DNA from 2 places in the Pectobacterium nicotianae genome. Region 2 is predicted to be linked to the other one. Evidence: predicted binding sites of a transcription regulator. Region 2 holds the regulator's gene; the other holds the start of a gene.
The links. Region 2 encodes CRP, which controls carbon source genes, mostly activating them, when cyclic AMP is high. Its sites were predicted from a motif close to ATGTGANNNNNNTCACAT; they were not measured.

Region 1 (4,572 bases), 120 kb from region 2:
GCGGAACCCTGTGCCACACGCAGTGCAGCAGATACCACAAACGCCGCTACAATCACCGGCATACCGGTATCTGCCAACGCGCCAGACAGCGCATCGCCGATACCGCTGGAACGCAGAACGCCACCGAACATCCCGCCCGCACCGGTGACCAGAATAATCGAACAAACCGGGCCCAGCGCGCCTTCACAGATCTTCTCAAGGTGCCGGCGGCTATGCTGGCCGCTAAACATAATCATGGCGAACAAGACCGTAATCAGTAGCGCAATCGGCGTTTTCCCTAACATACGCAGGAACTGCACCAGACCGCTATCACCGCTGATAACGCCCATTACCGTCAGGGTATTCAACCCGGTATCGAGGAAGATCAGGATCAGCGGCAGCAACAGCACCCACATCACCACGCCAAACGCTGGCGGCGTATGCTTCTCATCCGCTTTGACTTCGGTCAGGAAGGTAGACGGCAACGGCAAATGGAATTTCTTACCTGCCCACAGGCCGAACAGATAACCGCCCAGATACCAGGTAGGGTAAGCAATCACAGCACCAACCAGTACCAGCAGGCCAATGTTGGCACCCAGCAGTTCACTGGCAGCAACCGGACCAGGATGCGGCGGCAGCAAGGCGTGCATAACAGCAAACGCGCCCGCAGCAGGGAACGCATAGGTCAGCGTTGAGCCACCAAAACGTTTCGCCACGCTGAAAATAATCGGCAGCATCACGATCAGCCCGGCATCGAAAAAGATCGGGAAGCCGAACAGCAGAGAGGCAAGACCCAGCGCGAAAGGCGCACGTTTCTCACCAAATTTATTGATTAGCGTATCCGCCAGCACATTTGCGCCACCGGTCACTTCCAGCAGGCGGCCAATCATTGCCCCCAGACCAACCAGCAAGGCAACAGATGCCAACGTACTGCCGAAACCGCTGAGCAGCGTAGGAACGAGTTTCTCAAAAGGGGTTTTCGTCGCTAGCGCCGTGATCAGGCTCACCAACGTCAACGCCAAAAACGCGTGGACGCGGAAGCGCATAATCAGTACCAGTAACAGCGCGACCGCACCTGCGGCGATGGTTAATAGCACACTGGCGCTATAGGCGGATGTTATTTCTGTCATCGTTAATAATCTCTTTAGGGCACCCGGTCTGGATTGGCTGATTGTTTGTGAGGTGTATCACATCATCATTTGATACCGGTAACATGATACGGGTAACATGTTAAAATCAGGAACTATCAAACACCATTTAATTTACATTTTGAGATAGAGATCAAATTATGTCAGGTCGAAGCATTATTCTGATGGGCGTATCAGGCAGTGGAAAATCCTCAGTTGGCGCTGAACTTGGCCGCGCCATTCAGGCAAAATTTATTGACGGCGACGATCTGCACCCGCGCGCGAATATCCAGAAAATGGCCAGCGGTACGCCATTGAATGACGACGACCGCGCACCGTGGCTGGAGCGTCTCAGCGATGTTGCCTACAGCCTGGCGCACAAAAACGAGACGGGCATCATCGTCTGTTCCGCGCTGAAAAAGCGTTACCGCGACCGCCTGCGCGAAGGCAACGAAAAGATGGTGTTTATCTATTTGAAAGGCAGCTTTGAGCTGGTTCTGGAGCGTCACAAAGCCAGAGCAGGCCACTTCATGCCGACAGACCTACTGAAAAGCCAGTTCGATGCGCTGGAAGAACCGGGTAGCGATGAGCCGGATGTCCTGAAAGTCGATATTGACGGCACCCGGGAAGACGTCGTGCAACGCTGCGTTGACGCACTGCGCGCGGCAGGCTAACGCAGCGGCTTAGAGGCTTTCGCCGTCCAGCACGGTAAAGCCGACATCGACCCTCTCCTGCGTAACTGGCTCGCCCCGCAGACGAGCCAGCAGTTGTTCGGTGCCGACGCGTCCCATGTGTTCACGCGGTGTCAGTACGCTAGCCAGCTTCGGCACCATCGCCTGACCAATGTCGTGCCCGTGGAAACCCGCTACGCCAATGTCATCCGGCACGCGCAGCCCCTGCCGCTGGCATTCGAACATCGCACCGACGGCTAAGTCGTCATTGGTGCAAAATACGCTATCGACCTGCGGGTATTCCGCCTGCGTCTGCCGCAGCAATTCGCCACCGAGCGAATAGGACGATGCCCGCTCGCTCATCGCGCAATAGCTCTTGAGCCCGCTTTCCCACATCGCTTGCTCGTAGCCCTGACTGCGCATAATCGTACGCTCATCCTGACGCGCACCGAGATAGACGATATGACGATGCCCCAGCGCGACCATACGCAGCGTCATCTGTCGAGCGGCTTCAACGTTATCAAACCCAACAGCCATATCCAGACAGGGTGAGACGGAATCCATCAGCTCAACGACCGGAATGCCAGCAACGTCCAGCATCTGGCGCGTTCGCGGCGTGTGGGTACGTTCAGCCAGAATAAGCCCATCGATGTGATACGACAGCAGGGAAGTCAGACGCTGTTCTTCTCTGTCAGGATGATAGCCATAGTGCGCCAGCATGGTCTGGTAGCCGTGCGCTTCCGCCGTGCGTTCAATCCCGCGCAAGACTTCGGCGAAAACCTGATTAGTTAATGACGGCAGCAGCACGCCAATCGCCCGGCTGGTGGAACTGGCGAGCATATTCGGCGCGAGGTTGGGGATATAGCCCAGCTCATCCAATGCAATAGCGATCTTTTCCTGCAACGCGGCGGATACCTGAGCGGGATTACGCAAATAACGGCTTACCGTCATTTTGGTAATCCCCACGCGATCAGCAACGTCCTGGAGAACGGGTCTTTTTTTCTTCATCGTCGACTAAAATGCCTGAAAAACAGTAATCTAAGTCTAACAAAAAAAGCATTAAGAAAGTAAAGGCAAAGGGGCAGAATCTGAATGATGTAATCAGGTCGTGATAAATAAAAAGCCCGCGTCTTTTCCTACGCGGGCTTCTTCACTTTTCTCACTCGCCGTTATACTGGCGGCAGATCAAACAGCAGGATTTCACTGTCCTCGCTGGCGTGTACGGAGATCGCCGTTTCGTCCCACACTGCAAACGCATCGCTGGCTTCCGCTTTCTGGCCGTTAATCTCTACCGTACCGCGCACCACCTGAACCCAGACGCGGCGACCGGCCTGAATCTGGTACACCGATTGCTCCTGCGCTTTCAGCGCCCAGCGCCACAGCGTCATGTCCTGAAAGACTTTCAGTGAGCCTTCACGCGCATCCGGGGACAGCACCAGTTGACGCCCTTGTTGCACATCAAAGCGCTTCTGCTCGTAGCGCGGCGTCAGCCCGGTTTTTTCCGGGATAATCCAGATTTGATACAGGTGCAGCTGTTCGTCTTTGCTGGCATTGTATTCAGAGTGGCGAATGCCCGTGCCCGCACTCATAATCTGGAACTCACCCGCTGGTACCTGCTCTTTATTTCCCATGCTGTCCTGATGTTCAACCGCACCGGACAATACATAGGTCAGAATTTCCATATCTTTATGCGGATGCGTGCCAAAGCCCTGACCGCCTTCAATAAAGTCCTCATTAATGACGCGCAGTGCCGAAAATCCCATGAAATCAGGATCGTAATAATCGGCAAATGAGAACGTGTGCCAGCTGTCGAGCCAGCCGTGATTCGCATGTCCGCGATCTTGCGCTTGACGTAAATAGATCATGTTATTTCCTCCCGCGTTTTTGATAAGGAAAGTGTAACGGGCGGCGGTAAATAAGATAGCGCAAAAAACTCACCGCTCTGTTCGAAAAATCAGAACAGGATGCAGCATTGAGAAATAAGAATTGAGAAATGGCGGAACCAGAGAATCACTCTGGTTCCGTGTTCAGCGATTACTTAACAACACCTAACGCTGTCGGATCGGGATATAACATCACCCACCGACCACTATCATTGCTCACGCCCGTTCCCGTCGCTGAAATTTGATAGGTGTCAGGATCCATAATGAGGAAGCGCTTATTCGACACGGCCAATAGCGTTCCGTTACCGTTGCCGGAATCGGTATAAATAAAAGATTCGCTGTCGGTGATATTGTCTGCAGACGCCACTAAACGCCCATCAGCGGTGGCAGAAATATATTTCCCCGTCTGTATCGAGCGGAAAGCGAATCTATTTTGATTAAGGTAAACCGCCTGAATTCCACTATTTACCGACGGATTTACGCCATTGACGATAATGGGCGTTGATTCGCCAGTAACCGTGGCCAGCGTCCCGGTATTATCCTGATTCCTGTATTTGCTGACCGATTGCAGAACGATAGACATTGGGCGTGAGGTGGAAGCCTCCGTAGCATTAATAAGCCCTTCATAAGAGGGATGGTCAAAATAGAATTTACCTATCGGCATACGACTGATGACGTCTTTCGTGTAAGGCAGTTTGGTTTCAGGCACGCCGGCAGCGGTGAATAAACTGAAAATCCCCCGATATATTGGCCTGAACTCACCACGAAACGCAGAAGAGATGGTCAGGCCAGGGATCCACGAGCGCCCTTTTCCCATATCCGCAAGCGTATAACCTTTGCCAGGAATCGGCGTATAGGGCACCGTATATCCCAGATTATATTTCGCTGTATATTCCGCAGCCTTAACAAGCG
Region 2 (4,572 bases):
CGATAGCTTTCACCGCTATACCCGCCCGGAAATGGATATGGCGATTCGTAAAGCGCGTGATTCAGGGCGCCACATCAGCTATTTCGGCCCGGAAGCGAATGATTTCAGCCTGCTGGAACAGTCGTTTATCGAATATGGCCTGCACGGGCGCGGCCAGACGCGTAAATACCTTCATACCTACGATGAAGCAATTCCCTATAATCAGGTTCCCGGAACGTTCACGCCGTGGGAGCCAATGCCGGAACCCACCGACATCCTGTTCTATGAAGGGCTCCACGGCGGCGTAGTCACAGAGCAAAATGATGTGGCACAGCATGTGGATTTACTCGTCGGCGTGGTGCCGATCGTCAACCTGGAATGGATTCAAAAGCTGATTCGTGACGTTAATGAGCGCGGCCACTCGCGTGAAGCGGTGATGGATTCCGTCGTCCGCTCAATGGAAGATTACATCACCTATATCACGCCACAGTTCTCTCGCACACACATCAACTTCCAGCGTGTGCCTACCGTAGACACCTCCAATCCGTTCGCCGCCAAATCGATTCCATCACTGGACGAAAGCTTCGTCGTGATTCATTTTCAGGGATTGGACAATATTGATTATCCCTATCTGCTCGCCATGTTGCAGGGTTCCTTTATCTCCCACATCAACACGCTGGTCGTTCCCGGCGGGAAGATGGGATTGGCGATGGAATTAATCATGGCGCCGCTGGTACAGCGGTTAATTGAAGGGAAAACCATCGAATAAGCATCGAGATACACGGGGCGACCACAGGGGTGAGGCCTCCCTACGAGAACCTCCCCCTGTGTTTCCCCTAATAACAGGCTTAAGTGACCAGAATGAGTGCCCAGAGAAAGGGATTATTCCAGTACTCTAATTTCGTGGCTGTGCGTTACCTCAACGGCTTTACCCAGCATCAGTGCCACAGAGCAGTATTTTTCCGCCGACAGTGCGACGGCTCGTTCAACAACTTTGTCGGTCAATCCTTTTCCCGTCACGATAAAATGCAGATTGATGTGGGTAAATAAACGCGGCGCGTCAGACCGACGCTCTGACGTTAATTTCACTTCACAATCCGCTACATCGTTGCGGCCTTTTTGCAGAATCGATACCACATCAATCGCACTGCATCCCCCCACAGACATCAGCACCATTTCCATCGGACTGGGCGCTTTATCACCGGAATTGCCGTCCATCAATATCTGATGTCCTGATGCGGATTCGCCCAAAAACGTTAAGCCTTCAACCCATTTTACCCGTGCCTGCATGATGCCTCTCCACTAAAAATTTTTTGAAAATTTATACCGTTACTGTACAAAAACCAGCGTTAATCAGCGCTTTGTCATGCTGAAGCGAGACAACACAAGACACGTCCTTAAAGCTGTGTTAAAACGAAAATAGAATAGACCTTTTCTGGACAAACCCAGAAACGAAGAAGATGATGACCTGGCCAGACATACCCCAGCCACGTTTACGGTGCGGCAAGGCAGCAACCGGAAAATAAAGGGTACAGTGGTTTCAGTATATTCCCTGACGTCATTCTGCCTAGACTGAATTTTATTTTTTTAGCAGTTAAACACGCCGTACAGGGAACTCTGACCCCTGTAATTTGCGCAGTGAATTACAACAGAGGATGATAGCGAATGGTTCTCGGCAAACCGCAAACAGATCCAACTCTCGAATGGTTCCTTTCCCATTGTCATATTCACAAGTATCCATCGAAGAGCACGCTGATTCACCAAGGTGAAAAAGCAGAAACGCTTTACTACATCGTGAAAGGCTCTGTCGCAGTGCTAATCAAAGATGAAGAAGGCAAGGAAATGATTCTTTCCTACCTCAATCAGGGCGATTTTATCGGCGAGCTCGGCCTGTTTGAAGAAGGTCAGGAGCGCAGCGCCTGGGTGCGGGCAAAAACTGCCTGTGAAGTGGCTGAAATTTCCTATAAAAAATTCCGCCAGCTCATCCAGGTTAACCCGGATATCCTCATGCGTCTGTCTGCGCAAATGGCCAGCAGACTTCAGGTTACCTCTGAGAAAGTCGGCAACCTCGCCTTCCTTGATGTGACCGGCCGTATTGCCCAAACCCTACTCAACCTGGCCAAACAACCTGATGCCATGACGCATCCAGATGGCATGCAAATAAAAATTACCCGTCAGGAAATTGGGCAAATCGTTGGCTGCTCGCGTGAAACCGTGGGCCGCATTCTGAAAATGTTAGAAGACCAGAACCTGATCTCTGCACACGGTAAAACGATTGTCGTTTACGGCACTCGCTAAGCCCCTGTCGCTGTACCCTACCAATAAAAAAGCGTGAAGCCTCGGCCTCACGCTTTTTTTATGGCGAGCTTCCTGCTCACCACCCTACGGGTCGTTGCTAACGCAACGCTGAAAAACGTTCCCTGCGTTTTTTTATGGCGTGCCATCCCTGGCCGCCACCCTAACGGGCCGTCGCAAGCGACGTTGAAAAACGTTCCCTACGTTTTTTTATGGCGTAACGTAATCAGTTTGCTGCGTTAACGACCTGCGCGACGGCTTTAGCGAATTTCGCCATCCCCTGCGCAATATCATCTTCATCAATGATCAACGACGGTACAAAGCGGATCACATTCGGCCCAGCCATCAGCACCATAAGCCCCTGAGACGTTGCCGCCGCCAGAAACTCGCCCGCACGACCATGCCATTGCGGTTTCAGTTCTGCACCCAGCAGCAAACCCATACCGCGAACCTGTTCGAATACACCGAACTGCTGATTGATTTTCTCAAGCTCACTGACAAAGCGATCGTGGCGATCCGCCACGCCTGACAGCACTTCTGGCGTATTGATAATATCCAGCGCGGCTTCCGCCACCGCACAGGCCAGCGGGTTGCCGCCATAGGTGGTGCCGTGTACCCCAACCGTCATGGCCGATGCGATCTCTTCCGTCGTCAGCATTGCACTAATTGGGAAACCACCGCCCAGTGCTTTAGCCGTTGTGAGAATATCCGGCGTAATGCCGTAGTGCATGTAGCTGAATAGTTTGCCAGTACGCCCCATTCCGCTCTGCACTTCATCAAACACCAGCAGCGCCTTGTGCTGATCGCACAGATCGCGAACGCCTTGTAAAAATTCAGGCGTAGCAGGCGTAATCCCCCCTTCACCCTGAACCGGTTCCAGCACGACTGCACAGGTATGATCGTCCATCACCGCTTTAACAGCAGCCAGATCGTTGAAGGGTACATGAACAATATCGGCAGGCTTAGGCCCGAAGCCATCGGCATATTTAGGCTGTCCGCCGACCGAAACGGTGAACAGCGTCCGACCATGGAATGCATTGTAGAAGGAGATGATCTTGGTTTTATACGGACTATGGCGTTTAACCGCATAGTGACGCGCCAGCTTAAAGGCAGCTTCGTTGGCCTCGGCACCGGAGTTAACAAAGAACACACGGTCGGCAAAAGTCGCATCAATCAATTTGCTGGCGAGGCGCAACGCAGGCTCATTAGTGAAAATATTGCTGGTATGCCACAGCTTTTCACCCTGCTGCTGCAACGCATTCACCAATGCAGGATGACAGTGACCCAGCGCCGTAACCGCAATACCGCCGGAGAAATCGATATACTCGCGACCGTCCTGATCCCAGACGCGGCTCCCTTTACCTTTCACGGGTACAAACTTCGCGGGTGCATAAACTGGCAAAATCACTTTATCGTGAGTATCCCGTGTCACTGCTTTCTGCTCTGCTGCCATTTGCTGCCTCACTCTGCTGTCCATCATATCGGAATGAAAATATAGTCACTAAATATGCATAAAAAATCAATTTCAGGCAATATTAAATCGGCTACTGAGGAGAATAACTTTCTATATCGCTAAATTTTAAGGAAATTATCCAAAAGCTGATGCCCTTGCTGGCTAAGAATGCTCTCTGGGTGAAACTGCACCCCTTCCAGCGGCAATGCGCGATGGCGAATCCCCATAATCTCATCACGCTTTCCTTCATGTTCGCTCCAGGCCGTGACTTCAAAGCAATCGGGTAGCGAGGCGGAATCAATAATGAGTGAATGATAACGGGTGACCGTCAACGGCTGTGCCAACCCCGTGAAAACCCCCGTATCGCTATGCGCAATCGCTGAGGCTTTCCCGTGCATGACCTGCCGTGCCCGCACCACACGCGCGCCGAACGCCTGTCCCATCGCCTGATGGCCAAGACACACGCCCAAAATAGGCAATTTATCGGCAAAGTGACGGATTGCAGCCAGTGAAATGCCCGCCTCGTCCGGCGTACAAGGGCCCGGTGAAATAACCAACCGCTCAGGCGCAAGCTGTTCAATCTCACGCAGCGTCAGTTCATCATTACGCTTCACCACAACCTGTGCACCAAGCTCACAAAAGTATTGGTAAAGGTTGTAGGTAAAGGAGTCGTAGTTATCGATAATTAGCAGCATATTGACTTAATCTTTTGATAGATATTGGTTATTTAAATTAACTCCACGTTTGATACCAGCAATAATACCCGAAAATTATGTCGATGCGTTTTTCATAGGCGAGTGCAACACAGGTTATTGCATCTGTATACGCGATTAGAAGGATGACAC

Region 1: MYB54_RS01395 (GntP family permease) is a predicted target of CRP. The motif match lies at 1,155-1,172, and genes of this name have one in related genera.

What each region holds. Positions count from the first base shown of each region.
Region 1 is NZ_CP096821.1:316,626-321,197, reverse strand. Features, by position in the region: gene MYB54_RS01395 (GntP family permease) at 1-1,109, opposite strand, end outside; gene MYB54_RS01390 (gluconokinase) at 1,268-1,780, shown strand; gene gntR (gluconate operon transcriptional repressor GntR) at 1,790-2,785, opposite strand; gene MYB54_RS01380 (pirin family protein) at 2,947-3,642, opposite strand; gene MYB54_RS01375 (alginate lyase family protein) at 3,812-4,572, opposite strand, start outside.
Region 2 is NZ_CP096821.1:435,527-440,098, reverse strand. Features, by position in the region: gene MYB54_RS01870 (phosphoribulokinase) at 1-748, shown strand, start outside; gene MYB54_RS01865 (OsmC family protein) at 862-1,269, opposite strand; gene crp (cAMP-activated global transcriptional regulator CRP) at 1,645-2,277, shown strand; gene argD (bifunctional acetylornithine/succinyldiaminopimelate transaminase) at 2,501-3,727, opposite strand; gene MYB54_RS01850 (aminodeoxychorismate synthase component II) at 3,847-4,422, opposite strand.